One region of the Rhodococcus erythropolis R138 genome, then DNA from elsewhere that is predicted to be linked to it. Evidence: riboswitches for the same ligand, from Rfam matches in the RefSeq annotation. Region 1 holds a riboswitch; each other region holds the start of a gene.
What was found. A riboswitch is a leader RNA that binds a small molecule or an ion and turns the genes downstream of it on or off. The one in region 1 is predicted to bind S-adenosylmethionine.

Region 1 (7,896 bases):
GGCGTTGCGCGTCTTTGCGCTCGGCATTTTCAGACCTTCAGACATGCGCGTCCCTACCGGTACGAGACAGTGACAGGTGCGTGATCCGACCAACGGAGGTCGTAGGACTCAGCGCGTTCCACGAGCGCAACCTTGGCCCGCTCGGCGTATCCGCGGGTGGCAACCTGGTAGTCGATACGCCAACCCGAATCGTTGTCGAATGCCTTGCCGCGGTACGACCACCACGAGTACGGACCGTCGACACCCGGATGGAGGGTGCGGAAGACATCGACCCACGCGGAATCTTCGGCGAACAGCAGATCCATCCAGGCGCGCTCCTCGGGGAGGAATCCCGAAGACTTCTTGTTGGTCTTCCAGTTCTTGAGGTCGAGTTCGGTGTGCGCGATGTTCCAATCGCCGCTGACCACCACGTGACGATCGGCAGCCACGGCCGCCGCAGCGGTGGAGGCGAGGTGAACTGCGAAGGACGCCATGAACCGCTCCTTCTCCTCCTGCTTCGGCGTGAGCGCCTCACCGGAGGGCAGGTACAGGCTCGCGACGGTCAGATCCGCGAAGTCGGCTTCGATGTATCGACCGGCGTCGAGAAACTCGTCGTCGCCGTGACCGATCCGCACCGCGTCAGGTTCCGTGCGTGAAAGCACAGCGACTCCGTTGCGTCCCTTCGCGGACGGCTCGGCGGAGACGAGGAACCATCCGTTGCCGAGCGCTGGTTCGAGAGTCTCGCGAAGCTGATCGTCCGACGCACGCGTTTCCTGAAGGCAGATGAAATCCGCCGACGTCTTCTCCAGCCAATCGAGCATGCCCTTGCGGGCAGCTGCTCGAACGCCGTTGACGTTCACGGACGTGATGGTGTGGGGCGCAAGAATGTGGGAGTCAGCAGTTTGTGGCACGGCAAGCACCGTAGCCGATTCCACCGACGCGGATGGGCGCCCAGGTCAGCGCACGGCCCTACGCTGCAGAATCACCGCAGCCGCCAGCACGACGAGACCCGCGACGGCCAGCAACGACCCAACCGCTGCCGGTGCGGTATACCCGTAACCGGCAGCGATGACGACGCCGCCGATCCACGCTCCGAAGGCATTGGCGATGTTCAGCGCGGCGTGATTGAGAGACGCAGCCAAGGTCTGAGCGTCCTCGGCGACATCCATCAACCGTGTTTGAAGGCCAGGAACCATCGAGGACCCGGCAAGCCCGATGAGGAAGACGAAGACAAGCGCCGTGTACGGATTGCGCACGGCGATCACGAAGACCGCGAGGATCACCACGAGGGATCCCATCGACAGGAACAAACCCTTCATCAGCGCGCGATCCGCGAGGTATCCACCGACGAAGTTGCCGGCGACCATGCCCAGTCCGTACAGCATGAGCGCCAGAGGAACGAACGAAGCACCGAGACCGGACACGTCGGTGAGCGTCGTACTGACGTAGGTGTAGACGGCAAACATCCCGCCGAATCCGACCATTCCCACGATCAGGGTCATCCACACCTGAACGCGGCCCAGTGCCCCGAGTTCGGTGATCGGATTCGTCACCGGCATACCGTCCAACCGCGGAATCCAGACGAACAGCGAAGCAACCGTTGCCACCCCGATCACGGCCACCAAGGCGAAGGCGCTGCGCCAGCCGAGTGCCTGGCCGATCCAGGCCGCGACCGGCACCCCGATCACATTGGCCACGGACAGACCCATCATCACCATCGCCACGGCCTTCGCGCGTTTACCTGGTTCGGCCAAATGAGCGGCGACCAGTGCGGCGACTCCGAAGTACGCGCCGTGCGGCAATCCGGCGACGAATCGAGCCATCATCAGCGTCGTGTACGAGGGCGCAAAGACCGAAGCGGCATTGCCGACGGTGAATGCGACCATGAGTGCGATCAACAGGGTGCGGCGCGGTACCCGTGCGGTGAGAGCAGCGATCAGCGGAGCACCGACGACAACCCCGAGCGCGTACGCCGAGATCACGTGACCCGCGATGGGTTCCGAGACGCCGAGCCCGGATGCCATTTCCGGGAGCAATCCCATGGCGACGAACTCGGTTGTGCCGATACCGAAACCGCCGAGGGCAAGAGCGAGCATCGCTGGACCTCTGGCGGAACGAACCCCGGGTGTCGAGGTGTCAGAACGGGAGAGGGTAGACGAAGTCACTGATCAATTGTGGTCTCACACCTGGTTGAACTTCCAAGTGAGAGCGGGTGAGTTCACTCACGTGAGACCGCGAACACAAATGGGACGCCCGGTTTCCCGGACGTCCCATCAGAAGGTGAAACAGTGAATCTACTTCGCGGCCATGGCCTTCTGCAGGTTCACGTCGAGTGCACCGAGGAACTCCTCGGTGGTCAGGTAGCCCTGATCGCCGCCGACCAGCATCGAGAGGTCCTTGGTCATCTGGCCGCTTTCGACGGTCTTGATGACAACGTCTTCGAGCGCCTGCGCGAAGCCGATGACCTCAGGGGTGCTGTCGAGCTTGCCACGATGCTCGAGCCCGCGGGTCCACGCGAAGATGGACGCGATCGGGTTGGTCGAGGTGGGCTTGCCCTGCTGGTGCTGACGGTAGTGACGCGTCACGGTGCCGTGAGCAGCCTCTGCCTCACAGGTCCTTCCGTCCGGTGTCAGCAGAACCGACGTCATGAGGCCGAGCGAGCCGAAGCCCTGGGCCACGGTGTCGGACTGGACGTCGCCGTCGTAGTTCTTGCATGCCCAGACGTATCCACCCTCCCACTTGAGTGCGGAAGCGACCATGTCGTCGATGAGGCGGTGCTCGTAGGTCAGACCTGCGGCATCGAACTCAGCCTTGAACTCGGTCTCGTAGACGTGCTGGAAGATGTCCTTGAAGGCACCGTCGTACGCCTTGAGAATGGTGTTCTTGGTGGACAGGTACACCGGGTAGTTCTGCTGCAGTCCGTAGGTGAGCGACGCGCGAGCGAAGTCACGGATGGACGTGGTGAAGTTGTACTGCCCCTGGACGACGCCGCCCTCTTCGGGGAAGTTGACCAGTTCGTGCTCGATCGGTGCGCTGCCGTCCTCAGGCGTGTAGGTGATCATCACCTTGCCGGGGCCGGGGACCTTGAAGTCTGTGGCGCGGTACTGGTCGCCGAATGCGTGACGGCCGATGATGATCGGCTTGGTCCAGCCCGGAACGAGTCGCGGAACGTTGGAGATGATGATCGGTGCGCGGAAGATCGTGCCGCCGAGAATGTTGCGGATCGTTCCGTTCGGGGAACGCCACATCTTCTTGAGACCGAATTCCTCGACACGTGCCTCGTCCGGCGTGATCGTGGCGCATTTGACGCCGACGCCGTGCTTCTGGATCGCGTGCGCTGCGTCGATGGTGACCTGGTCGTCGGTCTCGTCGCGGTACTCGATACCGAGGTCGTAGTACTCGAGGTTCACATCGAGATACGGATGGATCAACTTGTCTTTGATGAACTGCCAGATAATGCGCGTCATCTCATCGCCGTCGAGTTCGACGACGGTGCCCTCAACCTTGATTTTGGACATGGGTGCTTCGCGTCCTCCTAGGAAGTTTCCCTGGTTACACGGTTGCGGTCACACTTTGTGAGTGGGTCCGCGAACGGTTCGATTATCAAACCTAGACGGTGTGGACTGATCTCGGGAGATGAGTCCCAAACAAGACAAGCGTACTGCTAACCCGTGAGGCCGCAACCGGCAGGTCCACCCATCGGTCTCTACTCGCGAGTAACTTTTTCCTGCTAGTGGGCTGCGTCGCTCTGTCTCGCGTGCGGTTGCGGCTCACAATTCGCCCCGCGTCAGGACTGCGCTCACTTCCCGGTAGAATCCGACTTGGTCATGAGTGTCAGCGTCAAGCCCCGGCTCGCTGGACGGCAACCCTCCAACCGCGGTGGGGTGCCCCGGGTGATGACCAGGTTTCCCGACGTGGATCTGCTCACGCAGTTCCACCGCAATTCGGGTGACAAGCGCGGGTCCGACAGGGACGGACCCCAGACCGGGCCGAGCCCCACGGAGGTAACTCAGTATGTGTCGCACTTGTAGATAGACCCCAGCACGGGGCGGCGATCCTTCGCCCCCGTCCGACATCTATCCGTCAGACCACTGGAGTGAACAAATCATGACCGACAACACAGCCGACGGCGCAGCAACTTCTGATCCGACCGCGAACTGGTCGTTCGAGACCAAGCAGGTGCACGCCGGGCAGACAGCGGACACCGCCACCAATGCGCGCGCTCTGCCGATCTACCAGACCACCAGCTACGTCTTCGACAGCACCGATCACGCTGCGGCACTGTTCGGCCTCGCCGAGCCTGGCAACATCTACACGCGGATCATGAATCCCACACAGGACGCCGTCGAGCAGCGCATCGCCGCCCTCGAAGGCGGAGTCGCCGCACTCCTCCTCTCCTCGGGTCAGGCTGCCGAAACCATCGCGATCCTCAACATCGCCGAAGCCGGCGACCACATCGTCTCGAGCCCGTACCTGTACGGCGGCACGTACAACCTCTTGCATTACACCCTTCGCAAGCTGGGCATCGAAGTCACCTTCGTCGAGGATCCCGACGATCTCGAGCAGTGGCGCGAAGCCATTCGCCCGAACACGAAGGCGTTCTACGGCGAGACGATCGCCAATCCCAAGAACCACATTCTCGACCTCCCCGGTATCTCGTCGTTGGCCCACGAGAACGGTCTTCCGTTGATCGTGGACAACACTGTCGCGACGCCGTACCTGCTCCGCCCACTCGAACACGGCGCCGACATCGTCGTTCACTCCGCCACCAAATACCTTGGCGGACACGGCACCGCGATCGCCGGCGTCATCGTCGACGGTGGCACCTTCGACTGGACGCAGGGTCGCCACTCGAACTTCACGACGCCTGACCCCAGCTATCACGGCGTCACCTTCGCAGACCTCGGCGCGCCGGCATTCGCACTCAAGGCGCGCGTCCAACTGCTGCGCGATCTCGGCTCCGCCGTGGCGCCGTTCAACGCGTTCCTCATCGCGCAGGGCATCGAAACCCTGAGCCTGCGCATCGAGCGCCACGTGTCCAATGCCCAGAAGGTCGCCGAATTCCTCGACGGCCACGGCGAGGTGGCCTCCGTTTCCTACGCGGGACTCCCCACCTCGCCATGGTTCGAACGCGGAAAGCAGCTGACGCCCAAGGGAACCGGCGCCATCGTCACCTTCGAGCTGCCCGGAGGTATCGATGCGGGCAAGACGTTCGTCAACGCCCTGACGCTGCACAGCCACGTCGCCAACATCGGTGACGTTCGCTCACTCGTCATCCACCCCGCCTCGACGACACACTCGCAGCTCACCCCCGAAGAGCAGCTCGCCTCCGGTGTCACGCCCGGACTCGTCCGCCTCGCGGTCGGTATCGAAGGAATCGACGACATCCTCGCCGATATCACCGTCGGCCTGGCTGCGGTGGCAAACTCGTGACCGTGAACGAATTGGAGCCCAGGATCGACCTCCTTCCCCCGCCCGACGGCCAGGTGGGGTTCGTCGACATCGGCGCCCTGGAACTCGAGAGCGGCGCGGTACTCCCCTCGGTTTCGCTCGCCGTTCAGCGGTGGGGTGAGCTGTCCCCGAACCGCGACAACGTCGTACTCGTCGAGCACGCACTGACCGGAGACTCACACGTCACCGGACCGATCTCCGCAAATCAGCCCTCCCCCGGCTGGTGGAACGGGATGGTTGGGCCGGGCGAACCGATCGACACCGGCGAATGGTGCGTCATCGCAACCAATGTCCTCGGTGGTTGTCGCGGCACGACCGGTCCTAGTTCGCTGGCCGACGACGGCAAGCCGTGGGGCAGCAGGTTCCCGGAGATCTCCATCCGGGATCAGATCGCGGCGGAGAAGAAGCTCGTCGATCTCCTCGGGATCGACCAGTTGGCCTCGGTAGTCGGCGGATCCATGGGCGGGATGCGCACCCTTGAATGGGCAGTTTCCTACCCGGACAGCATTCGCTCCGCGTTGGTTCTCGCAACCGGTTCACGGGCCACTGCAGATCAGATCGGCACCCAGACGACGCAGATCGCTGCCATCGTCTCCGATCCGGATTGGCAGGGCGGTGACTACCACGGAACGGGGCGGGCACCTCGCGCCGGACTCGGCATCGCCCGTCGCATCGCGCACCTGACGTACCGCACCGAGTCCGAACTGGATGCGCGCTTCGAGAACTCCGCTCAGAACGACGAAAATCCTTGGAACGGTGGACGATACGCCGTCCAGAGTTACCTGGAACATCAGGCAGACAAGCTGGTCGACCGCTTCGACCCGAGCACGTACGTCCTCCTGACCGAAGCCATGAACCGGCACGACATCGGTCGTGGACGCGGCGGCGTTGCAGCGGCGTTGGCATCGATCACGGCGCCGGTCGTCGTGGGCGGCGTGGACTCGGATCGGCTGTATCCCCTTCGTTTGCAAGAGGAGATCGCGGACGGCATTTCGACGTGCACGGGCCTCGAGATTCTCAAGTCCAGAGACGGCCATGACGGCTTCCTGACGGAGGCGGACGCTGTCGCCGGACTGCTTCGCCGAACGATGGAGTTCGCACGCACGGCCCGCTGATCCGGCACAGAGGCACAATTTCAGGATCCGTCAATGTCGGGAAAACCACAGCTGATCTGCAGGTTTTCCCGACATTTTCATTGGCGTACCTGAGCCGGCGCGGCTAGCATCGGCGAACGTGAATCAGCCGTGCTCGACGCGCCTGCAGGCTACGTACATTCCCGAGCACATGTCCTTCGCGTTCTGGGGTGACCCAGATCCGGCAGCGCGCCTGTCGGCGATGGGGATGCCGACCGGGTCGCCGGGCATCTGCCGGCTGGCGATCCCGGTCCACGAGTCGATCACAGCGACCGACGTCGAAGCGCAACTGCTCGACCTCGCCACCGCGATCGACGCCTTGCACACCCTCGATGCACGTCGCGACGACCTCGGACCGTCGTTGCTCGCATGGAAGCGCGTCATCGACACCGGCGCACATGACATTCCGACTGCAGCGCATGCCGCGATCGAGCGCGACGACACGAAAATCAGAAGCGCCCGGTCCACGGTGCGGTTGTTCACGGAAGCGCGCGCAGCCGTGGAGAGTCTTCGCCGAGCAAAGATTCAGGCGACATTGCGCCCGTATCAAGTGCACGGAGTTGCCTGGCTGACTGCACTGTCGGGTTCGGGCGGTGGAATCCTCGCCGACGAGATGGGTTTGGGCAAGACACTGCAAGCGATTTCGATGATCGCGATCCGCGCCGACGACGGTCCACACCTGGTTGTGTGTCCCACCTCGGTCATCGGAAACTGGCGCCGCGAGATCGAGCGATTCGCTCCGCATCTGCCACTGCACGTTCATCACGGGACCGCTCGCGCACTTCCCACTCGTGTTCCTGCCGGCGCCACGGTGCTGACCAGCTACAGCGTCTTGCGTTCCGACGCAGACCAATTGGCCCCGATCCATTGGAGTTCAGTGGTCTTCGACGAGGCACAGCAGATCAAGAACCCCTCTTCGCTGGCAGCCAAAGCAGCAATGCAGTTGTCGGCCGACGTCAAGGTAGCGATGACCGGCACGCCGGTGGAGAACCGTCTCGAAGAATTGTGGTCGCTCTTTCGCGTCGCCAATCCCGAAGTCCTCGGAACTCGCGCACGGTTTCGTCAACGCTTTGCCGTACCGATCGAATCCGGTCGATCGGCCACCGCGGCGACCAGGCTTGCCGCGGTCATCGATCCGTTCATTCTGCGCAGAACCAAAGACACAGTGGCCAAGGATCTTCCGCCCAAGCAATTTTCCACCGTCTCGTGCACTCTGACGTCGGAACAGGCGCGCATCTATCGGTCTGCAGTTGCAGATGCTTTCGACACCGGTTTGGGTACGGGAATTGCCCGGCGCGGCAATATCCTTGCACTGCTGACCACCCTCAAGCAG
Region 2 (7,896 bases), 1.5 Mb from region 1:
GACTCCCTGGAGCGGCACCGATCCCCCGGTGATCGTCACTTTTTCCTCACGGATGTCATAGGTGTTCTGGTACAGCGTCCAGCCCACCAGAGTCGCGATCAGAACAACGACCACCGCCAGGGAAGTAACCATCCACCTGCGTAAACGAGGCTTACTTTTGCCCTCGCTCATCGATTCCGCTGCCATCTTCCCGCCCTAACGTACGAATTTGAAACGATCGTATTGCATTCGATAGTACAGTTGTGGGCGAAGATGTCGAGAAGCGAGGAAAGGACATGGCGATGACCGACAGGGACGTCGATGTACCCACGAGGATCTTGATCGAGGGACTACTGCGCACGGACGGAACTGTCGACGGACGCACCCTTTATGCCACCGCCGACGCCCTCGACAAAACTGATCAACAGGTTCGGCTGTGCATCAAGCGGTTGGTCACCGAGGGGAAGTTCACTCAGGAAGGTCGCGGGCGGCAGGCCACGCTACGAGCAACGCCGAAAGCCCTGCGCGAGATGGAACCCGACGTCGAATTCGTTCGGCTGGCCTATCAACAAGACCGCGACACTGTGACACCGTGGGACGGGTATTGGCACCTGGCCGGATTCGCAATTCCGGAGTCGTCACGGAAAGCGCGAGATGCGCTGCGCACCAGGGTCGTTTACCTCGGCGGCGCGCTCGTCCAGGGCGGTCTGTACGTCTCGCCGCACGCCTGGGAACCGTATATTCGCGATGCGGCCGCCGAACTCGACGTCGAACAGCACCTGTCTTCTCTCACCACTCGCGATTTGAAAGTGGGCATGCTCGAAGACCCCGTGGAAATTGCCGCGCAGTTGTGGCCACTGGACCAGATCGCTGACGGATACGAACGGCTACTCGACGTAGCGACCGCACGCCTGCGCAAACTGCAGAACAGTCCGGGTACCGATGCTGTCACGATGACCATCGAACTCGCGGCGGAATTCACGCGAGCCATGGAACCGGATCCGCTGTTGCCACCGGAACTACTGCCCACCAACTGGATCGGCACGAGGGCTCGGTCGATCACTGCGCAATGCTGGACGCTTCTGGCACAGGTGGACGGTGCCGACGAATTACCGTCGCTGTTCCACCTGTACGCAGATGCAATCGGTGACGATCAGGACGCAAGCGTGCGCTGACGGGGCGGCAGTCCGAAACGCCCGAGAACCTCGTCGACTGCGGTGGACGGTGTGACAAGTCCGCGATCCTGAAGCCACGGAATGGTGCTGTCCACCAGATGCTCGAGCGTGCGAGGCAATGCGAGAGGCAGCAACGTAACGCCGTCGGCGACCTCGGCAGCTCGGACATCGGCGATCAAACTGCCGAGACCGGAAGGCGTTCCGACGTAGTGAAGCGAAACGGGAACCCGCGGCGCCGTCAACGCGCTGTCCAACTGTGCAAGCTCTTTACGGGCGGAGCGAGCTTCCGGCGCGATCAGAATCTCGAGATCGACCAGTACTGCGACGCTGTCGGGATCGCGTCCTTCTTCGGCGACAGCAGCGCGTATCCGTGCACGTTCGAGCTGTGCCTCACGCAGGTCCGCAGCGCGAATCCGAACCACATTGGTAGGGAATGAAGCTAAATCGAGAGCCTTTTCGCCCTCGGTGAGGTCCACCCAGTAGTCGCCGCCGATGATGGGCAGGTTGCCGGGTGCGCCCTCAGCTGCCGGATGGTGACCGGATCCGGTCAACTCGACCGCTACGTGCAGAGAATGCGAAGCGCGTGAAGACATGTGAGACCTCCGAAAATCAGAAAAGTATGGGATGAGCGAGACGAATCGTCAGCCCGAACACATTCCTGACGAGGTGCGGCACAGATCGACATGGCGACGGCACCACTGACCGAGAGTGATGCTCACTCTCGAAGGGGTGGCGGGGAAATCCGCTGGTGCCATGGCTGCCATGCTAGTTGTCCGTTCGAGTTTTCGGGGACCGAGCTCAGCTCAGACGCACTCGGCTGCGCCGGCGTTGTCGTCTGCGGCTCCGAGGAAGGGGCGGGTCTCGGGCACGGGGTTCCACGCACCGGCAGTCTTGGCGTAGTTCCAATCACGCTGATTCGAAACCAGGATGTTCACGGCGTCTACCAACCGCGTCACGTCGTCCGAGCTGCTACCGAGGCCGAGGCTGGCGCGAACTGCACCGCCGGAGAGGCCGAGGCGTGCGAGAACCGGGTGTGCGCAGAAGCGACCGTCGCGAACTCCGATGCCGTGCTCGGCGGAGAGGAATGCGGCGATTTCGCCCGCTTCGAATCCGTCGACGGTGAAGGTGACGATTCCGACGGCGTCCGGTGCGTCATTCCACAGTCGCACGAGCGAGACGCCCTCGATGGCGGACAATCCGTCGGTGAGCTGGGCGGTGAGTGCCTTCTCGTGCTCGGCGATGACGTCGAAGTCCAGCGCGTGCAGGGTTTCGCATGCGGTCGCGATGGCTGCCGCACCGAGAACGTTGGGGGAACCTGCCTCGTGGCGGGCAGGCGCGCAGGCCCACTCCGTGGACTCGATGGTCACCTCACGCACGGCGCCGCCGCCGGCGAGGTACGGCTGAGCCTCGTCGAGCCAGTCACGGCGTCCGACCAGAACACCCGCGCCGAAGGGCGCATAGAGCTTGTGACCGGAGAAAGCGATGTAGTCGACGCCGCATTCCTGCAGGTCGATGCGACGGTGGGGAGCCAGCTGAGCAGCGTCGACGAGGATACGTGCGCCGCAACGATGAGCGATGTCAGCCAAGCGTGCAATCGGCAGGATCTCGCCGGTCACGTTGGAGGCACCGGTGATTGCGAGCAGCGCTGCAGGCTTGGTGCACAGTTCACCGATCAGACGCTCGATCGTCTCTTCGATGGTGTCTGCGGCGGTGACGATACGAGCGTCGTTCCACGGCAACAGGTTTGCGTGATGTTCGACGTCGAGGACGACGGTGCTGCCGGGAACGCACTGCGCAAGCAGGTTCAGCGAATCGGTGGTGTTCCGGGTGAAGACGACAACCTGATCGTCGGCACAGTTCACGAAACGAGCAACGGATTCACGAGCGTTCTCGTAGGTGAGCGTGGAGATCCGGGACGCATAGCCGGCACCGCGGTGGACGCTGGCGTATGTCGGCAGCAACTCGGCGATACGGTCGGTGACCTGGGCCAATGCCGGCGCACTCGCGGCGTAGTCGAAGTTGGCGTAGGAGCATTCGCCGCCCTGAACCAATGGAACCTGCAGGTCAGCACCCGAAACCTTGGCAATCGCGGTGGTGCGGCAGGTGTCGGCACTCAATACAGCAGTCATCGAAGACAATCCTCACGTTCAAGGACTCGTTCGTCGGGTGATGGCCCCGGAAGAGTCCGCGCTTGCCGCATTCGTTTTCGAACGCAGCCGGGTCGTCACCCGGAGCACCCCACCGCGGAGGAGGGTTGCCGACCAGCAAGCCGGGGCTGAACACTGGTACTCGTGACCTGGCAACGAGGATGGCAGGAACCTCCCGTGCTTGTCAAGACGAAGCCGCGAAGATCTCCGTCAGGGCGCGATGGTCCGGCAAGCAAGGTGGAGCGCGAGTCTCGTTTCCGGATCTGCGAGATCCACCGAGAGAAGGCGCTGAATTCTATCGATCCGACTCGATACGGTGTTGCGGTGCAAGCCCATTCGGGTTGCGGTGTGAGCCAGAGACGATTCTTCGTCGAGGTACGTCGACAGAGTCTCGAGCAACTCTCCATTCGAATCGCGTAGCGGCGCGAGCAGTGCCGCGGCTGCGGGCTGAAACGTGTCGGTTCGCGTCCACGCCAGCAGCAACTGCGCCAGACCCAGGCGGTCCACGTGCAGGAAGCGGCCTGTCTGCGACCTCGAACCCGCGAGCCGAGCGGCATCCCCGGCCTCAGACAGGGACGCACCGATTCCAGCCGGACCGTCGTGTGCGCGTCCCACACCGACCCAGGTCTCCATCGTGGGTTCCAACCTCGCCTGAGCTGCACGGATGCTCTCGGCGATCCTGGTGATCGACTCCGGTCGCGGCTCGCCCGGCAGAGTGGTCCACGCTGCCCAGCCGTCAGCCTGTTCCACGACATTGGCGCCGATTCCCTCGGCGGCGAGGGCGTCTGCGACCTCACTGCGCCTGGCCACCAGGTCGACCTCACCGACCGCCAGGACTTTGATGCCGATATGCCATCCGTCCAGTGCCCAACCCGCGTCGAGTGCGCGCCGGAGCAGTCCGGGTGTGGCGTCTGCTGACGTGTCGATCAGTTCACCGAGTAGCGCGCTACGCCGGCGCGCTTCACGCTCGTCGACCATGCGTGCAACGGCCAGTCGGTGCCCGGCAGCCAACGAGGCCACGTCGAGAACCACTGAGAGAGAAGCCTCTTCGACGCTTTGACGCACCGGGAGCAGCACCGCCAGCCAGGGCTCTCGGGCTGCGCCGGACATCACCGGGCACGCAATCAGGACCCCGCCGGAGTCCAATTCAACAGTGGTGGGCGCCCCGCGGCCCGACAACATACCGGCGGCTGCTCGATCAGCGTCGGACAACAAATCGGCGCCGGTCAGCGGGCGTCCGGACGCGTCCAGGAGGATGAACGAACGCTGAAATGTGTTCAGCAGCAACGACAGAAGATTCTCGACGCTTCCGCCGGCCCGCTGGCCCGCGTGTGTCGCCCGCAGTACCGCGTCGGCCATCACCGCCCGCGAATTCGAGAGAAGATCACGAAGATCCACGCTGAACTGCCACGGGTCGGATACTCCGAGCACCACCAGTCCGAGGCGATCGGCAAGCAACGAGAGATTCGCATCCTCCGCCGCAGTGCTGTGTACCGCGAGCACCCGGCAGCCGGTCGCCGCCGTGCGTCGAAGGAGAGCGTCGAATCTCCACTCCCCGACGTCGATTCGATCGAGAATCACCAGAACTGATCCTGCACCCGCCGCACCCGACACGGCCTCGGCTGACTGTGCCGATTCCCCGGTGAGCGCTCCCACTGTCGTCACGACGGGATCACCTTCGCCGGCAAGTCGATACAACCCGACAAAGATCGGGTTGTTCAGCAACGCCGACACACTCGCGCTCATTGCGCCTCCATCAGCACTGCGTCGTGGTCGATCCCGAAGGCCCGCGGGCCGACAACTTTCAACCTGCTCACATCTTCCGCCCACCACTGAGGGCCGGGCAGAACCAACACGGCCACATCTTGCCCCTGGTGCACTGATTCGCACGAGACGAAGGCACCGGTCCGGACGTCGAGCAACGTCACGATGTCCGGACATGTCGCAATCATCTCGCCGTCCGACGCGACGGTCAGGAACTCACTTTCGAATTCGACTCGTATCACCGCAGAATCGTGTTCGAGAATCACGTTGCCCCGACGATCGCCGGCGTTCGGGCGACTACGACGCACCGCACGCACCCGGCCTGTCCCCATTACTCGCCCCCCGGAGCTTTCGGCGATCTCCCGCCAACTGCCGAGGGTCCCGACGTGCTGACCCAGTTCATATGCTCGGGACAGAGTTCCCGGAATGCACGCCTCCTGCACAGTCCGCGCATCGATCGACGCGATCGCCAGAGCGCCCCAACCGCTGGTTCTCCCGATCAACGACCGCACTGCTACCTCGGCGCCCAGCACATCCACTCCGTCGACGACGGTAATGAGGCCGCCGGGCTGGGCGAGGGTGACCGGGCACAATTCCAACCCGGCCGCGGCGAGAGAGAAGTGATCGAGCCGCGGCATCGCTCGACCGAGCAGGTCCGCGTCGACCACGGGAATTCCCAACGCCAACGCCGCCGCAATGCCGGAAAGAGCGTTCAGCCCACCGCCTTCGAAAGTCATCACCGCGGTCGGACGCTTACCAGTCCACCGCGTCAAAGCTGCTGCAGTGTCGGCAAACTCATGCCCGGAGGGCAGTTGCTCCTCCAAAGCCAGGGCCGATCCGACGATTCCCACCGGCATGATCAGCGCCCCGGACGGCAACTGGTCCGGCGCGATGACTTCCACGGGCGTTGACGTGATCAGTGGACGCAGCATTTCCACGAACAGGCGTGGATCGCCGCCCCCACCGCAGCCCAAGACCACCGCCCCCGCTGCGATCGCGTCGAGGTCGGCCTCCCGGACCGCGTGCAGCCTGCTCACGGCTCGCTATTCTGCCAGTACAGGTTGCTCGAGTGTCTCCACCGGCAGGAACGGGCGATCGAGTCCGAAGCTTGCCGGGCCGAAGACCGCCAGTGCCTCCGGTGTTCTCATGATCGGCGGAGTCGCGATCCCGATGACCGCAACTCGCTGCCCGTACCGCAAGCCCTCGGTGGTGATGGGCTCGGCAGTGTCGGCCTCGACGATGCAGATAAGGTCTGGCACGATCGCCACCATTGCTCCGGATTGCACGGCGATCAGATTTTCGTTCTGGAATTGAACTTCCAGCTCTTCGTCTCCGACGCCGGCGATCCGCACCGAACCCCGAGCGAACCCCTCATCGGTTCGCCGGTCGACATCGATCACCTTGCCGTGAAAGAGAACTCGCCCGTATCCGTAAAGCGTGTCGGCGAGACCGTCCACCAGCGCCTGAACCGGGTCCACCCGCTGCTCACGTGAAAGCCTGATGGACCGACCGATGGCCAAGGCCAACGACAGAGTCCGTGGGATCGCCGTCCGCTTCACATCTGCACCCGTCATCGAGTACTGCGCGATATGCGCCATCCCACCGAACCTCGACGTCACCCCGCGAGCGAGGCCCTCCAATCTGCTGTTGTCACTGCCGGTGTCGAAGATCGCCACCTCGTCGTGCTCGTTCGCCATGGCGAGCGGACTCGCCGAAATCCCGTACACCGAGAAGGTTTCCATCTCGAGCTGAGGAAAGGCTCGTCCCATCCCGTCGGCGTCGACAACCGGCAGTCCGCGCCGCGCTGCCACCAGCAACGGAATCATCGAATTGATCCCGCCGCACTCCATCGGCATCGTGGCATCTGCAGTTCGTCCCGTGTGCTTCTCCAATGTGATCAGCGCCAGCTCGGGTTCGGTTCCGCGCGGCATCTTCTCGACCACGACGGTCGGTGCACCCATCTGCGCGACGGGGATCACCCACGCGTCGTCGTCGAGCTCCGCCGGATCCAGAATCGTGATTTCACCGGCTTCCCCGAGCGCCTGCGTGACCAACATCTTGCCGACGAACGGATCTCCCCCGCCGCCGGTCCCCAACAAAGCTGCGCCCCTGGCGAGGTCGTCGAGATCTGCCGTTCGTAGTGTCCAACTCATCGTGAGCCTTCCTGACCGGTGGAGACCAGACCACTGTGCAGTGCCAAGTCACCGACTGCCTTCACTCGAATACGTGTTGCGTTGCCCGGCAGATACGGAATCGGGACCTCGTCGAACTCCACGATCTGCACCGACTCGGGCCGTGCGCCTGCTGCGACTGCCCGATCGATCGCCTCCTGGCGAGCGTCGTCGGCAAGAATCTGCCTGCGCCCGTCCCGTACCGCTTCGACTCGATCTACCTCACCACTGACCTGCGCGATCGCAGCGCCGATCGCATTGGCAACGTCGAAGCGCTCAGGACGAATCACCGTTCCCAGGCCGGGAAGTTCGTGCTCCAGCAAAACCGATCCCCCGCCAACCGCCACAACGGGAAGTGGATCCGACGTGGTCCGCATCTGTTCCACGGCGTCGGCGACCCGGCGCGAGATCCGGTCGAGTGCCGTCGACACCAGACCGCGGTCGAGGTGCGCCACCGCACTGCGATCTCCGACGTCGGCCAAGCCTGCCGCGACGGCTATGTCGGTGGCCGTCAACGTGTCACCGCCGAATACGAGTGCCCGTGAACCCAATTCGTATCCCACAGATTCGGGTCCGACTGTGAGTCCGTCCGCATCCACCAGCGAACCACCACCGATACCGATCGAGAAGACGTCCGGCATACGGAAATTGGTCCGTACC
Region 3 (7,896 bases), 2.8 Mb from region 1:
CGCCGATCACCGGCAGCGCACGGTTGACATCCATCCGCGCGTTCATGAACGACGCAACCGTCGCCGCGGACCAAATCGCCAGAGCAAGTTTGGCCAGCTCCGACGGCTGGAAGGAAATACCCGCGATCACAAACCAGCTGCGAGCACCCATCTGTTCCGAGCCGATACCTGGAATCAGCACCAGGACAAGCAGAACAAGACACAGAATCAGCAGCCATGGTGAGGCTCTACGCATCGTTTCGGTCGGCAACCGCACGACCGCCACGAACATCACCAAACCGATCGCTGCGAACATGCACTGCGGCCAGAAGCGGGCGTAGGACGTCCCGGACAGAACATAGGATTCGACGCCCGAAGACGACAGCACCATCAGCAGCCCGAACGCCACGATCAGCACGACCAGACCGACGATCATATGGAAATCGAAGAGTGGCCGATTCGTCCACATCGCCGTTCGAGCGCGGAAGGGTGTCGATGTGCGGTCACGTTTGTCCGACGATCCACGGGGTGAGTTAACTGGCTCTCCACTCCCGCGACCGTTGGGCTTGTCTTCACTGCGACCGGTCACCACACAAGTATCGTCCCACGACTCCTAACCCATGGGTAACACAAGTCCCATGAGTCACACGGGCTCGGCCTCCCGAGGTCCATGGAGACCCACGAAATACCAGGTCACGTCCTTCGCCGGCGTCGGTCTGCCACCGCCCCCGCCAACGAGAGCGTCAACATGACCACGCAGACGGCAAGCGCGATCCCGAACGCACGTCCGTATCCGTCGGGCGACGATCCGAGTACACCGAGATACAACCCCGATACCGCGGCCAGCGAGATGGTCGCTGACAGGCGCTGAGACAGTTGAAGGAAACCCGCCGCAACACCGTTCGCGCCCGGCGGTGCATATTCGAGAGTCAGCACCCGATTGGGCGCGTCGACCAAACCGCTGGCAACTCCCGACAACACCGCCAGGACCACCAGCACCGGGATCAGATGTTCCCGCGGAATCAGATTGACCGCTGCGATGTACCCGAGGATGACAAGGATCTCGCCGACTATGGCGCAAACCACTGCACTTCGGCCGAACCTGGCAACCAGCCGCCATCCGAGAGCCGACGTCAATGCCATCGCGAGTGAGCTACCGGTCATGATCAACGCCGCACTCAGCGGGGCGAAGCCCAAACCTTCGATCAGATAGAGGCTGAGCACCGCGTTGACGGCGAGGATGGATCCGAACCAGAAGAGTGCAACCGTCGTACCCAACCGGAAGCCCCGTGAGGCGATCAACGACGGAAGCAGTACCGGCGTCCCGCCGCGCTCGGCGTACCGACGTTCCCAGAACCAGAAGGCAACGGCAGCGCCGAACGCACCGATCAGGAAAGCCGCAGCCACAGTGACACTGGTTCGGGTCACGATGGGCCACAACAGGAGCCCGGTCGTAGTCGCCAGCAGACACAGCCCAACCGGATCGATCGATGCGCCCGATCGGGTAGTTCGATCACGGCGCAGAAAGCGAAACGCCAAAATCAGAGTGATCACGGCAAACGGCACGTTGAGAACGAGAAGCAACCGCCATCCGAAGTCGGCGTCGGAATACTTCAGCAGAACGCCACCGAGGATCGGTCCGGAAACGCCGGCCAGACCACCCGCGGTGCTGTACGCGCCTAACGCCTTCGCCCGAGCCTTTCCAGACACCCGGTCGGTGATGATGCCGAGCACCTGCGAACTGATGGTGCCTGCGCCGATCCCCTGCCCAAGACGAGCCAACACGATCATCGACGGATCCGACGCACATGCTCCGAGGATTCCCATCACAGCGAAAATGCTCAGCCCCGCCAAGAACAAGCGTCGACGCCCGACGACGTCACCGAGTCGGCCCGCCGGCACAAGGGCCAAGCCGAAAGTCAGCGAATAGCTCGCAAGGATCCACTGCACCTCGGAGGTCGACGCGCCCAGCGACGCCCGGATCGACGGAACCCCGATTCCGAGCACCGCCGAATCGAGAAGGGTGGTGAAGCCCGCGGCTACGCAGACGATGATCTCCCAGCGGACGGCCGAATCGAGCTTGGTGGATTCGGCCGCCGCTGTGACCGTGTGGGACAGGACCCGTTACCCCGCAGCTTCAGACGCGGCCCGACGCGTGAGCGGCGGTCGCAACCCCAAGTGCTCTCGCAGCGTCGACGTGGAGTACTCGGTGCGGTACGCCCCACGCTCCTGCAGTTCCGGGATCAACCAGTCCACGATCTCGTCGAGGCCGGTCGGCACCAGGTACGGCGAGATGTTGAAGCCGTCCGAAGCTCCGTTGCGCACCCAATGGACCAACTGATCTGCGACCTGCCCTGGAGTGCCCGCAAAACCCGAACGCTGCGAGGTCTCGATGGCGACCTGACGTAGGGACAGATTCTTTGCCTCGGCGAGAGCCCGCCATTCACGTGCAATCGCAATGGGGTCGTTGCCGTCTCGTGCGGAACCGCGCGTCTCGGACACCGGGCGCGCAACCGGATCTTCCTCCGGTAGTGGACCGTCCGGGTCTCGGTCGGAAAGGTCCTTCCCCCACACCAATCCGACAAGGGACAGTGCGGTTTGGCCGGTGAACTGACCTTCGAGGACCCACCGCGCCTTCTCTTCGACCTCGGACTCGTTCTCCGCCAACACGATCTGCGTGCTGGGCAGGATCTTGACGTCGTCCTCCGGTCGCCCGACGCTACGCAACCGAGCCCGAATGTCGTCGGCGAAGTCGAGCGCGCCGTCGAAATGCGTCCCGTGTCGCGAGAAGATGACGTCGGCGTGCGTCGCCGCGAAATCGCGTCCAGTCGGCGAATCGCCCGCTTGAAAGATGACTGGATGTCCCTGTCTGCTGCGAGGAAGCGTCGGCGTCACGGAGATGTCGAACTGCGAAGTCTGGCGGCGTACGTCGCTCACGGCTCCCGGAGTCGACCAGTTCTCGGACGTGCGAGAGTCCGAGATCGCGTCGTCCGCCCACGAATCCCACAGTGCCCGTGCAGTTTCGATGAACTGTCCGGCACGCTCGTAACGCAGGGCGTGGTCGAGGAAACCACCGCGACGGAAATTCTCTCCCGTCCAAGCGTTGTCGGTGGTCACCGCGTTCCAGCCGGCCCGTCCGTCGGAAAGTAGATCGAGGCCGGAGAGTCGACGGGCGAGGTCGGCCGGTTCGTTGTACGTGGTGTTCTGTGTCGCGACCAGCCCGATCTTGTCGGTGATACCGGCGAGGGCGGCCAACTGCGCAATGGCGTCGGGGCGGCCGGCGATATCCAGATCGAGAATCTTGCCGTTCTGCTCGCGAAGACGAAGGCCCTCACCGAGAAAGAAGGCGTCGAACAGACCTCGCTCGGCGGTGAGTACCAACCGCCGAAACGTCTCGAAGTCGATCTGGGATCCGCTCGAGGAATCGGACCAGATGGTGGTGTGGTTGACCCCTTGGAAGAAGACGCCGAAGTGAACGTGAGCGTCGGGTCGAGGTACGGCGGAGCGTGATGCAGTCATAGCCGAAATGTCCTTAGCGCGAAGTCAAGTCAGGAGGAGTGGACGAATCGATTTGCGGGCCGCTGCAGGCCGAGGTTGCCCCTCAGAGTCGATCCCGGAACCGGGCGTCGCGTCAACCCGGCCTTGGACAGCGCCGGAAGCACGAATTTGGCCAGCACCGGAAGGTCCTCGTCGATCACGAGAGGGTGAAAATGAACACCGTCGAGGTGTCCGGCCAATTCCTTCAGAACCACGGCCGCTTCCCCCGGATCTGCAGCCAGGAGCAGTCGGCCAGTGACGACGGAATTCCCGTACGAGTTCAGCTCGATCAACCGCTGCGCCGCAGACAGATTCGGCGTATCGAACGCCACATCGACCTCGGCGACCACCAATGACGCGCCCTCATCGCGCGCCTTGGCAGCCGACTGTGCAATGGCCTCTACCGAATCACCGGAAACGAGAACAACATCGGCCTGGTGTGGTTCGATGGCGCCGTAGCGGCCGAACACCACCAACTGGCCTTGCGGCGGCCGCGGAACGATTGACGGCCCCTTCACCGAGAAGGTGTCGCCCTCGAAATTGACGTAATGCAGACGATCACGCTCGAGGAAACGCCCACTGAGATAGTCACGGACGACGGCGTCGTCCTCCCACGAATCCCATAGATCTGTCACGACGGTAACCGAATCCCGCTGCTCCTGCTGACGCGCCGATTCCGTCGTTACCGGAGCCCTCCCCCACGCCCTCGCCGCGGCATCGTCTTCGACCGGAACAGCAAGCCAACCGCCACGCCCACGCGAGGAGTAGTCCAATGTCGCCAATTGCGAAGAGGTGTGGAACGGTTCGGCGTACGTGGTCCCGACGACGGGGACCAGTCCGATCGTGCTGGTCGTCGCTGCCACGCATGACGCCCTGGAGACGGCATCGATGCGGCCGACAACGTCACCACTCGGAGGGAGGATGGAATCGTCGAACGTCGCGAAGGTGAAGCCCGCATTCTCGGCAGCCGCGACGCGATCGCGCACGGCCTTACCCGTGAGCAACTGATCCGGGCGGTGTGAGCTTCGGCGCCAGGCAGCGGGGTGAGTGCCCTCGCCGTCCAGTTCGATACCCACGGCAAATACAGTCATGTGTCCTCCATCGGTCCTGGCGGTAGCACCCACACTGCGGTTAGGTAGCGGGTTGCTGCGGCATCATCGAGCCAGGTCTCTCAGCCACTCTGGATGGTGGATGCAATCTATGCGGGCGACGCTGAACAAGTCAAATCGCACTTTACGAATCATATTGACCTACAACATATTTCAATACAATCATCCTGATCGAAAGGGTTGCGCAACGCTAGCCGACGTAGACACCAAAGAGCCCCGCCCGACTCGCGTCGGACGGGGCTCTCGGTGTGCGCTGGAACGCTACTTCGCGCCCATCCATGCCTGATCGAACAGCATGATGCCGGTTGCAGTCGGAACCACACCGTGCACGTTCTTCTGCCAAGCCCAGAACGACGTGAGCCCGCCGATCGGCGCCGACGGAACCGTCTCGTTCCACAGCGTCTGAATCTTGCCGATGATCGCCAGGGTCGACGAATTATCCTTGGCTTGTTGTAGATCTGCGATCAGCTGATCCATCGCCGGGTTCGCATATCCAGCAGTATTCGCCATCGAGGTGCTGTTGGTCGTGGAGAACAATCCGAGATCGAGTATCGACTCGTACATTCCGATGCCCGCGTGCGCGAGGTCGAAATCGTGCTTGACGTAGACGTTCTGCACGATGTCGCCGGCGTTGTTGGCCAAGATCAAGTTCACCTCGAACCCGACGGCCTGCAACAGTGACTGCACGGCGAGGCCGATCGCGTGGTCCTTGGGCTCACTGAGCACGACGTAGTCGAGAGTGCCGTCGTATCCGTCTGCCTTCGCCTGATTCAGAAGCTCCTTGGCCTTTTCGGGGTCGTAGGCAATACCCGGTGTGTCTACGTGCCATTGCGACGTCGGACCGAACAACTCCGAGCCAGGCAGTCCCTCACCGTTTTCCACGCGCTGATCGATCAACGTGGTGTCCAGCGCGTAGCCGATAGCCTGGCGAACGCGAACATCCGAGCCCGGTCGGCCTTCACGATTGTTGACAATCTCGGCACTACCGGCGTTGAGCACGTCGATGTAGCCGGGGTAACCAGCGGACTTGGCAGAATTGATCGCCGAAGTAAGGCCGCGAATGTAGGCAACATCGAGCTGACCGCTGTTCAATGATTCGAGATTGGCCTGCGGACCGTTGAGTGCAACCATCCGCAGTTTGTCCAGCTTGGGAGCACCGCCGTAGTAGGACGGGTTGGCCTTGAAGATTCGCTCGACGCTCGGCGTGAAGAGATCTTCGGTGAAGGGTCCGGCACCCACTGCGGTGAACTTGTCGCCTTGCTGCGAACTCGGGGCGACGATCATCCCGTGCCCGAGAGCGAGCATCGACGGAAAGCGCATCCACGGCGTTTTCAGCTTGAAGTCGACCGTCGTGGGACCGCTTGCCTGCGCCGATTCCACCGAAGCCAGCCACAACTCGGCGCCATTGCCCTTGCCCGCGTTGTACCGATCGATGCTTGTGATCACGGCGTTGGCATCGAGCGCAGAGCCGTCGCTGAACTTCACACCGTCGCGAAGTTTCAACGTCCACGTGCTTCCGTCGTCGCTGGTATCGAGCGATTGAGCCAACTTGGGCTCGAACTCGCCGCTCGCAGTGTCGTAACTCATCAGGACGTCGTACACCGCAGCGAAGGCCTCACCGCCGGAACCGCCGCGCGCTGCCGTCTTGGTCGGGTCGAGTGAGGGAACGAGCACCTGCACGCCGTACGTCATGGTCCCGCCGGCGACCGCGTCGCCTGGGTCCGGTTGCTCGTTGACCATGCCGGTCACGACGTCCCCCGACGTGTTCGTCGTATCGGTTCCGCTGTCGTCACCGTTGCTCGCGCAGCCCACCAACAGAACCCCGGTACCGAGCAATGCGACGGCGACCCGGCTGACTTTCCCGATGCGCCAAGATCTCGAGTGCGACACGGAGATTCCACCTCACTTCCAGTAGACGCAGCCACGGATCGGCCGCAATCGGCTAATAGTGATGTCCTCTGTGGAGTGACGCCCAGCACGTTCCCGGTGACCGGAAACATTCACGGAGACAAAGGATGCGCACAACTGAGATGATCGGGCCGAGTGGTTGACGGCGACTGACATCCGAACACGAAAAAGCTCCAACCTTATGTTCGAAGAACATGAGATTGGAGCTTGTCGATAAGAATTATGGTGGCCAGGGCCGGGATCGAACCGGCGACCTTCCGCTTTTCAGGCGGACGCTCGTACCAACTGAGCTACCTGGCCGGACGGCACCCGAACCGAATGCCTATCGCATTGCTTTGTTCTCAACCAATTGATTGAGAACAAAGCTTTGCGACCCTGACGGGACTCGAACCCGCGACCTCCGCCGTGACAGGGCGGCGCGCTAACCAACTGCGCCACAGGGCCTTGCTTTTTCCTTGCTGTGAAACCGTACTACATCTTCGAGCCGCTCCCAAACCACTGTCCTGGCCTGGCATTTGTGCATCTCAAAGCGTGTCGTGCGGGTCAAACCATACTGCATCGTTTCGCTTTCGCAAAACGTACCCCCTACGGGATTCGAACCCGCGCTACCGCCTTGAAAGGGCGGCGTCCTAGGCCGCTAGACGAAGGGGGCCCGCCGGATCTCTCCGAACTAGTACCCCAACGGCGTTCCGTTGGGAGCTTGGATAGCTTATGGCACAGCGTTCGGAAATCACAAATCGCCTGGTCATGGGCGAAAAGTGGACTATTCCGCGTCGGGGAACTCCACTTGTGGCCAGCCGTCGCGATGAAACTTCTCCAACCACTCCGGTGTAGCCATGGCTTCGAGCACCACTTCGAGGGACTCCTCGAACCACACACCCAGATCGCCACTCGAGGCAATCAGGTCCGCCATGTACCGCTGGCCGGCAAGGCTCGCTGCCAGTACGCGCGTGAATTTCTCCGGGTCCACGTCGTCGCGGAGCAAACCGTCGTCCTTGGCGCGCAATGCCAACTCGTAGGCGGTCTTTCCCCAGACCTGCCCGCCACCCGATTGCACATCCTTGTAGAACTCCGGCTCGATGATCAGCCGGAATTCCGCCTGCACGATTACCTCGGCACGGAAGACCTCGGCAATGTCGAGCACAAGCCCGTGCAAAGCGACGAATGGATCGAGGTCTGTTCTCTTGGCCCAACGATCAGTGATTCCAGTGAAGGTTTCGATAGCCGAGGTCAGAACCGCTCGCGCCAACTCTTCCTTGGACTGGAAATGGAAATACATGGCGCCTTTGGTGGCGCGGGAGCCCTCGAGGATCGTGTTCACCGACGCAGCTGCATAGCCGCGCTTGGCGAATTCGACTGCAGC
Region 4 (7,896 bases), 600 kb from region 1:
ACTCATCGTGCAGCTGCTCTTCTGGTTCAACATCACCTACCTGTACCAGACGCTTTCTCTCGGAATACCTTTCGGGCCCGAGTTCTTCACCTTCCAGGTCAGCGGTGTGATCGGCGGATTCACCGCGGCGGTCATCGGTTTGGCGCTGCACCAGGCTGCATACTCGGCCGAGATCATCCGCTCCGGAATCATTTCGGTGGATCACGGCCAGATCGAAGCTGCTCACTCGCTCGGTATTCCGTGCAGTCGCCAGTTCTTCAAGATCGTTCTCCCGCAGGCAATGCGAGCGATTCTCCCCAACGCCGCCAACGAGGTCATCGGACTCTTCAAGGGAACGTCGATCGTCTCCACCATGGCAATCGCCGAACTGTTCTACCAGGTGCAGGTCATCTTCGGCCGCAACGGACGAGTCGTGCCCCTGCTGATGGTCGCCACGATCTGGTACATCATCCTCACGACGTTGCTCTCGATCGGTCAGTACTACGTGGAGCGCCACTATGCACGAGGATCCGCCCGTGCGCTTCCGTTGACTCCGGTACAGAAGGCGCGCAAGAAGTTCGAAGAGATTCGCGATGCGCGTCTCGATATTCCGAGAGGTGCGACCCGATGACCGCAGAACTGGCCGAAGAGACGGTGTATGCCGTCGAAGCGCGCGGAATTCACAAGTCGTTCGGCACGCTGGAAGTACTTGCCGGCGTTGATCTCCTGGTCCGCAAGGGCGAAGTGACCGTCATTCTCGGTCCGTCGGGTTCCGGTAAGTCCACCTTGCTGCGCACCCTCAATCACCTCGAGAAGGTCGACCGCGGGACCGTGCGGATCGACGGAGAACTGATCGGGTACCGGCGCAAGGGAAATCGGCTCCACGAACTGCGTGACCGCGAGATCCTGAAACAGCGTTCGCACATCGGATTCGTGTTCCAGAACTTCAACCTGTTTCCGCACCTGACCGCGTTGGAAAACGTGGTGGAAGCGCCGCTCTCGGCCCAGAAGCGTGATCGTGACGAGGTGTACCGCGAGGCCCGCGCACTGCTCGAGCGAGTGGGAGTGGGGGACAAGGCGGACGAGTATCCCCGCCAACTCTCCGGTGGCCAGCAACAGCGCGTCGCGATAGCGCGAGCGCTGGCACTGCGGCCGGCGGTCATTCTCTTCGACGAGCCGACGTCGGCGCTCGACCCGGAACTGGTGGGCGAGGTTCTCGAAGTCCTCGCTCAGCTGGCCCGTGACGGCGCCACCTTGGTGATCGTCACACACGAGGTCGGATTTGCTCGGGAAGTGGCGGACACTGCGGTCTTCATGGACGGCGGCGTCATCGTCGAACAGGGCCCACCTTCGCAGGTGATCGACAATCCGGTCCACGAACGGACCAAAGCTTTTCTCTCCCGCGTCCTCTGACGCGACCCAGACTCATTCCCGGAAGGAAAAATTGATGTTCTCCCCATCCCGTCGCGCGACTTTTCTGATCTCGGCTCTTGCCACAGTCGGACTGCTCAGCGCTGCATGCAGCAGCGCGGACGCGGAGTCCGACGGCGCCCAGGTCACCGCTGCTGCGGGCTACAACCTCACGGCCGATCAGAACCGCATTACCACCGACAAGGTGGATTCCATCGCCGCCGAGCTACCTCAGGACATCCGCGATCGTGGCACGCTGCGCGTCACCGGTAGTGCCGGTTCCGCTCCGCCGCTCCGCTTCTACGCCGACGACGACACCACTCTCATCGGTTCCGAGACCGACTTCGCCTACTTGATCGGTGACGTTCTCGGTTTGAAGGTCGACCTGCAGACCGCAGACTGGGCACAGAACTTCGTTCGCGTCGATTCCGGCGAGGCTGATGCATTCCTGTCCAATGTGACTGTGACGGAAGAGCGTAAGGAGAAGTACGACTTCGCCACCTACCGACTCGACACCCTCGCCTTCGAAGCCAAGAAGGGAGCCGGGATCTCCATCAAGGAGCCCAAGGACGTCGCGGGTAAGAAGATCGCCGTCTCCTCGGGCACCAATCAGGAAGCGCTGCTGGTCAAATGGAGTGAGCAGAACGTCGCGGCCGGCTTGGCGCCCACCGACATCTCCTATTACCAGAACACCACCGACTACTACCTGCCGCTGCAGTCCGGCCGGATCGACGCCTACTTCGGACCGAACCCGTCGTCGCAGTTCCATGCCAAGCAGTCGGGTGAAACCGAAGTCGTCGGTGAGTTCTCCGGTGCAGGCGACACGCTGCAGGGTCAGATCGCGGTTCTGGTGAAGAAGGACAATGGCCTGATCAAGGCAATCAACGACGCGATCAACCACACGATCGAGAACGGCACGTACCAGCAGATCCTCGAGCGCTGGAACATCACGAGTGAAGCCGTCGACACGTCCCTGATCAACCCGCCCGGCCTTCCGAAGACCAAGTGAGCTCTCGTCCATGAGTGAGATTCTCGATGCGATCGTCATCGGCGGAGGACTCGTCGGGTCCTCCGCCGCCTGGCGGCTCGCGGCGCGCGGACGTAGCGTCGTTCAGCTGGAACAGTTCGGGCCGGGGCACAAGCACGGTGCGTCGCACGGTACTTCGCGCATCTACCGGCAGGCGTACGACAATCACCTGTACACCGGGTTGGCGGCCGACGCGCTGCCGCTGTGGCGGGAGTTGGAGACCACGACGGACATCGGGTTCCTGGAACTCACCGGTGCCGTTGATCACGGCCTGCCGCAGGCCGTGCAGTCCAAGGCGAAGATACTTCTCGAGGCGGGCATCAAGGGTGAGATCCTCACCCCTGCCGAGGCGTCCGCCCGTTGGCCGGGGCTGCGATTCGACACCACGGTGCTCCATCATCCCGATGCAGGCCGGTTGCACGCGGACCGCGCCGTGACCGCTCTGAAGGCGGGAGCGGTGTTCGCCGGTGCCGAGATCCGTCACGATGTTCGGGTGTTGGCACTCGCGCGGGCGTCCTACGGCGTGGACGTGGTGACGGACAGTGGAACGCTCGCAGCTCGTCAGGTAGTGATCGCGGCCGGTGCGTGGACTGCGGATCTGATCGCAGACAGCGGTCTCGGCTCCGAGATCGTACTGCCGACACTGCGCACGACACAGGAACAACCAGCACACTTCGCACCGCTCGATCCCGGAGTCGAGTGGCCGAGTTTCGTTCACCACACCGGCGCAGAATTGGAGACCGCGGGGATCTACGGGCTCGGTTCCGAGGACGGGATCAAGATCGGCGAACACGCGACCGGGCCGGTGGTGACTCCGCAGACCCGTGACTACACCCCTGGTATCGACGGAGAGCAGCGATTGGTGGAGTACGCCGAGTCGTGGTTGCCCGGTGTCGATTCCACCCGTGTCGAGTCGCTCACCTGCCTGTACACGAGCACGCCGGACAGTAACTTCGTCATCGACCGAGTCGGAGCCGTCACGGTGGCGGCGGGGTTCTCGGGGCATGGGTTCAAGTTCGGTCCGGCCTTGGGTGAACTTGTGGCGGACCTCGTCGACGGAACCACCCTCGCTCCGGAAGTTTTCAGGCTGGGGGAGCGTTGACCAGATTCATGGAGGAAAGTGTTGTGGCACTGGAGCTCGGAACTCGGCAGCTCGAGGGTGTCGGAGCGGTAGAGGTCTATTCGGTATCGCAGGACGATCCCTTGGCAGCTCCACTGATCGCGGAGTTGGCACTCGAATACAGTTCGCGTTACGGCGGGACTCGCGAAGCGATGCTCGAGGATCTCACGACGTATCCGGCAGAAGAATTTGCCTACCCTCAGGGTGCGCTTCTGGTGCTCACCCACGACGGTCTGCCGATCGCCGGTGGTGCGTTTCGTCAATTCGATTCCACCACTGCCGAACTGAAGAGAATCTGGACATCGGTCGACTATCGGAAGCGCGGCCTCGGCAAGGCCGTCGTTCGCGAGTTGGAACGAGAGATCGAACTTCGTGGATACAACCGGGTGTTTCTCACGACGGGTCCTCGGCAACCCGAGGCCGTCGCGCTGTATCTGTCCAGTGGATACACACCGCTTTACGACGCGTCACTCTCGCCCGAAGAGGTGGGCATCCACCCGTTCGAGAAACAACTTCGGGTCCTCGAAAATGTGACTCGAGCAGCAATTCCTACCGACCGGGTTGACAACACCCGGGTTTAACCTCGTACACTTGCGAACGACCATCCAGAGCGACCGAGAGACCTGGCTCATTGAAGTCGCAGCAACCCCCCGAGTGATCGGGTGCGGGTGCTACCGCCAGGACCGATGGAGGAACACGAAATGAAGGCAGTCGAAGGCGGTTTCGATACCGCCTGGTCGCGTCGTCACGTAGACCTGTGCCGCACCGCGGGATCTTTCTGTACCAACTGACCTCGGTCAGTCATTCACACTCAGGCGAGTCGTCGACAAGTCTGTTTTCTCTTCTCTCACAAGTGATTCGTGCTCGATCGCCTTTCTCGTCTCAGGCGACGGGTGCGCTCTTCGGCATGCCTCTTTAGGAGTTCTTGGTGTCTTCGCCCTCATTCGGTGCCCGCAAACGCGCGACCGTAATCGCCGGTATCGGTGCTGTCTCGGTTCTCGGCACCGTCCTCGCCGGCTGCAGCAGCGGGAGTGACAGTGCTGCCGACGCAGGCCCCGCCCAGTCCGGCGGAACCCTTCGCTACGGTCTGTCGCAGGCGCCGACGTGCGCCGATCCGGCCCAGGCCGGCAGTAACCAGACCGTGTATGTCACTCGGACCGTGGTGGATTCGCTGACCGATCAAAATCCCGACACCGGAGAGATCACCCCGTGGCTCGCCAAGAGTTGGGAGATCAGCCCCGACGCCGCTAGCTTCACGTTCGTCCTTCGCGACGACGCCACCTTCAGTGACGGCACACCGGTGACGGCGGATTCGGTGAAGAAGACCTTCGACTCGGTCAAGAATCTCGGACCGAACGCGTCGTTGGCGAAGAGTTACCTGTCCTCGTACACGGGTACCGACGTCGTAGATGCTCACACGGCGAAGATCAATTTCTCCGGACCCAATGTTCAGTTCCTGCAGGCAACTTCGACGCCACAGCTCGGAATCCTCGCCGATTCCACCACCGCGCTGGCATCCGAGCAGCGCTGCCCCGGTGCCGCGGTGATCGCCTCCGGACCGTTCGTGTACACCGACTGGCAGCAGGACAAGAGCGTCAAGATCGCCAAGCGTGCGGGATACAACTGGGCGTCGGACGCGGTCGCGCATCAGGGTGAGGCCTACCTCGACGGCGTCGACTTCACTGTGGTCCCCGAATCCGGTGTGCGGGCAGGCAGCGTGGCCTCCGGCCAGCTCGATGCGGTCAGCGATGCGCTTCCGCAGGATGCGCCGCAGATCGAGGGCGCAGGCGGACGAATCCTCACAAGGCCGAACCCGGGTGTGAGCTTCTTCTTCCAGCCCAACGTCAGTCGCGGCGTTCTCGCCGATCAGGCTGTTCGCCAGGCCATCATTCCCGCGATCAACCGCCAAGAACTCGTCGACACCGTTCTGGATCCGTCGTTCTTCCCGGCCACGAGCCCGTTGGCTCACACCACTCCGCTCTACAGCGACGAATCCAGTGTCGTGACGTACGACGCCGACAAGTCGGCGAAGCTTCTCGACGCGGCTGGTTGGAAGGCCGGCAGCGACGGTATCCGCGAGAAGGACGGGCAGAAGCTCACTTTCAGCGTCACCTTCAGTCCGGTGTTCTCGGGTAACCAGGCCATCCTCGAGCTCGTACAGCAGCAGCTCAAGAAGGTCGGCGTCGACTTGCAGCTCAACCTGGTCTCGAACGGTGAATGGACCGAGAAGGGAGTATCGGGTGATTACGATTCGCTGTATTACAACAGCACTCGCGCGGACGCCGACATCCTGCGGGCATCGTTCAGCACCGAGGGCCGCAACCTGAACCGTCGCGGCGCAGATCCGGAGCTCGACAAGGTACTCACAGACCAGCTTGCAGCCACGGACAACGGCCAACGCGGCGAACTGGTATCCACTGCACAGGAATTGATCCTCGACCGTGGACTCTCCATCCCGACCATCGAGCTCTCACAGGCCATCGGCGCCGGATCGAGTGTGCAGGACCTGAACTTCGAAGCCTCTTCACGCCTGCAGTTCTACGACGCATGGTTGTCGGGTAAGTAATCATGACTCGATACGTACTCACCCGACTGGGTCAGGCCGCAGTGGTCCTGTGGGCCGCCTTCACCATCTCGTTCGTGATTCTGTTCCTCCTGCCGAGTGACCCCGTCAGCATGGCTGCCGACTCGTCCGGTCAGGGTGTTGCAGTGGATCAGGCCGCGCTCGATCAGCTTCGGGCGCGGTACGGCTTGGACCAGTCGGTGTGGGTGCAGTACTGGACGTCGCTGACGAATGCTCTTCGCGGCGATTTCGGTACATCGATCTCCACCGGTCAGTCGGTGACGGATGCCATCTTCTCGGCGCTGCCCAGCACTCTGGTGCTGGCAACCACCGCCTTGGTTCTGGCCGTGTTGTTCGGAGTGGCGATCGCGTTCTTCGCTACCTACACCCGCAAGCGGTGGCTCGCGAACCTGTTGTTCTCTCTGCCGCCGCTGGGTGTGGCAGTGCCTACTTTCTGGGTGGGCCTGATTCTTCTGCAACTCTTCTCGTTCCGTCTGCACATCTTCCCGGCATTCGGAGACAAGGGATTCGCAACGGTGATTCTTCCGGCGATCACCTTGGCGATCCCGACCGGCGCGGTGATCGCGCAGGTGCTCACGACCAGCCTGCAGTCGACGCTACGTTCGCCGCACGTGGAGACTGCGTACGCCAAGGGCGCAAGCCGTTGGCGCGTGCAGACCCGTCACGCGTTGCGACTGGCGAGCATTCCGGCATTCACCATTGCCGGTGTGCTGGTCGGCACGCTGCTGGCGGGCTCGGTGGTTGTGGAAACGGTGTTCTCTCGCGCGGGCGTCGGCCGTCTGACACAGACGTCGGTGATGGCGCAGGACATCCCGGTGGTGCAGGGAGTCGTTGTGTTCGCCTCTCTCGTGTTCGTGCTCGTCAACCTCGCGGTCGACCTCTTCTACCCCTTGATAGATCCACGGATCATCCAGACGAAGAAGAGTCACACCGAAAAGTCGAATACCGAAAGCTCGACCGATCTGGAGCCGGCTCATGTCTGACACATTGATCGAACCCCTACTCCTCGATCCGAGCGTCGAGGCGAAGGCACCTGTTGTTTCGCGCCGAGAGTCCACGGCCATCGGCTGGATCCGAAAGCCCGGCTTGGTGATTCCGGTGTTGATCGTGTTGCTTGCCATCGGCTTTGCCGTCGCACCCGGATTCTTTGCCAGCGGCGATCCGTTGTCCGGTGTCCCGGCGGACAAACTGCAGGGCCCGAGCCTGGCTCACTGGTTCGGAACCGACAATCTCGGACGTGACCTGTACACACGGTTCGTGCACGGCGCCGCGCTGTCCCTGACCGCAACCCTGGTGGCGGTCGGAATCGCATTGGTGGCGGGATCGATAATCGGTTTGCTCGCGGGCTTTGTCGGTGGCGTCGTCGACGCCGTGCTGATGCGCATCGTCGACGTGCTGCTGTCCATTCCGGCACTGCTGCTCTCGTTGGCCCTTGTCACCGCACTCGGCTTCGGCACCATCAACGTCGCCATCGCGGTCGGCGTCAGTATGGTCGCCAATTTCGCGCGAGTGATGCGTGCCGAAGTGATGCGGGTGCGCGGAGCTCAGTACGTCGAGGCTGCGTTCAGTTCAGGTGTGCAGTGGCTCGGTGTCCTGCGTCGGCACGTGCTTCCCAACTCCTACGCGCCGGTGGTCGCGCTGTCCGCTGTCGAGTTCGGGCAGGCAGTACTGGCGGTGTCGGCTCTGAGCTTCTTGGGATTCGGCGCCGTTCCGCCTACCCCGGAATGGGGATCGCTGGTATCCGAGGGACGCAATTTCCTCGCCAATGCCTGGTGG

Region 2: another riboswitch for S-adenosylmethionine. It lies ahead of H351_RS00275 (aminotransferase class V-fold PLP-dependent enzyme); the one in region 1 lies ahead of H351_RS22015 (bifunctional o-acetylhomoserine/o-acetylserine sulfhydrylase).
Region 3: another riboswitch for S-adenosylmethionine. It lies ahead of H351_RS09240 (LLM class flavin-dependent oxidoreductase); the one in region 1 lies ahead of H351_RS22015 (bifunctional o-acetylhomoserine/o-acetylserine sulfhydrylase).
Region 4: another riboswitch for S-adenosylmethionine. It lies ahead of H351_RS32965 (putative leader peptide); the one in region 1 lies ahead of H351_RS22015 (bifunctional o-acetylhomoserine/o-acetylserine sulfhydrylase).

Annotation. Positions count from the first base shown of each region.
Region 1 covers NZ_CP007255.1:4,790,200-4,798,095, forward strand. The annotation lists gene H351_RS21990 (guanyl-specific ribonuclease) at 1-27, opposite strand, end outside; gene H351_RS21995 (exodeoxyribonuclease III) at 54-899, opposite strand; gene H351_RS22000 (MFS transporter) at 936-2,144, opposite strand; gene H351_RS22005 (NADP-dependent isocitrate dehydrogenase) at 2,274-3,497, opposite strand; SAM riboswitch class IV at 3,803-3,943, shown strand; gene H351_RS22015 (bifunctional o-acetylhomoserine/o-acetylserine sulfhydrylase) at 4,087-5,412, shown strand; gene metX (homoserine O-acetyltransferase MetX) at 5,409-6,545, shown strand; gene H351_RS22025 (DEAD/DEAH box helicase) at 6,715-7,896, shown strand, end outside.
Region 2 covers NZ_CP007255.1:55,642-63,537, forward strand. The annotation lists gene H351_RS00260 (alpha/beta hydrolase family protein) at 1-132, opposite strand, end outside; gene H351_RS00265 (DNA-binding transcriptional regulator) at 276-1,154, shown strand; gene H351_RS00270 (LLM class oxidoreductase) at 1,133-1,747, opposite strand; gene H351_RS00275 (aminotransferase class V-fold PLP-dependent enzyme) at 1,958-3,283, opposite strand; SAM riboswitch class IV at 3,337-3,451, opposite strand; gene H351_RS00280 (PucR family transcriptional regulator) at 3,512-5,047, opposite strand; gene H351_RS00285 (DUF917 domain-containing protein) at 5,044-6,102, opposite strand; gene H351_RS00290 (DUF917 domain-containing protein) at 6,109-7,218, opposite strand; gene H351_RS00295 (hydantoinase/oxoprolinase N-terminal domain-containing protein) at 7,215-7,896, opposite strand, start outside.
Region 3 covers NZ_CP007255.1:1,953,122-1,961,017, reverse strand. The annotation lists gene ftsW (putative lipid II flippase FtsW) at 1-448, opposite strand, end outside; gene H351_RS09250 (MFS transporter) at 673-2,034, opposite strand; gene H351_RS09245 (NtaA/DmoA family FMN-dependent monooxygenase) at 2,104-3,498, opposite strand; gene H351_RS09240 (LLM class flavin-dependent oxidoreductase) at 3,528-4,607, opposite strand; SAM riboswitch class I at 4,612-4,707, opposite strand; gene H351_RS09235 (ABC transporter substrate-binding protein) at 4,887-6,515, opposite strand; tRNA gene H351_RS09230 (tRNA-Phe) at 6,757-6,833, opposite strand; tRNA gene H351_RS09225 (tRNA-Asp) at 6,904-6,977, opposite strand; tRNA gene H351_RS09220 (tRNA-Glu) at 7,113-7,185, opposite strand; gene H351_RS09215 (TetR family transcriptional regulator) at 7,297-7,896, opposite strand, start outside.
Region 4 covers NZ_CP007255.1:5,390,893-5,398,788, reverse strand. The annotation lists gene H351_RS24750 (amino acid ABC transporter permease) at 1-610, shown strand, start outside; gene H351_RS24745 (amino acid ABC transporter ATP-binding protein) at 607-1,392, shown strand; gene H351_RS24740 (ABC transporter substrate-binding protein) at 1,427-2,398, shown strand; gene H351_RS24735 (FAD-dependent oxidoreductase) at 2,409-3,518, shown strand; gene H351_RS24730 (GNAT family N-acetyltransferase) at 3,527-4,117, shown strand; SAM riboswitch class I at 4,135-4,229, shown strand; gene H351_RS32965 (putative leader peptide) at 4,223-4,327, shown strand; gene H351_RS24725 (ABC transporter substrate-binding protein) at 4,465-6,102, shown strand; gene H351_RS24720 (ABC transporter permease) at 6,105-7,103, shown strand; gene H351_RS24715 (ABC transporter permease) at 7,096-7,896, shown strand, end outside.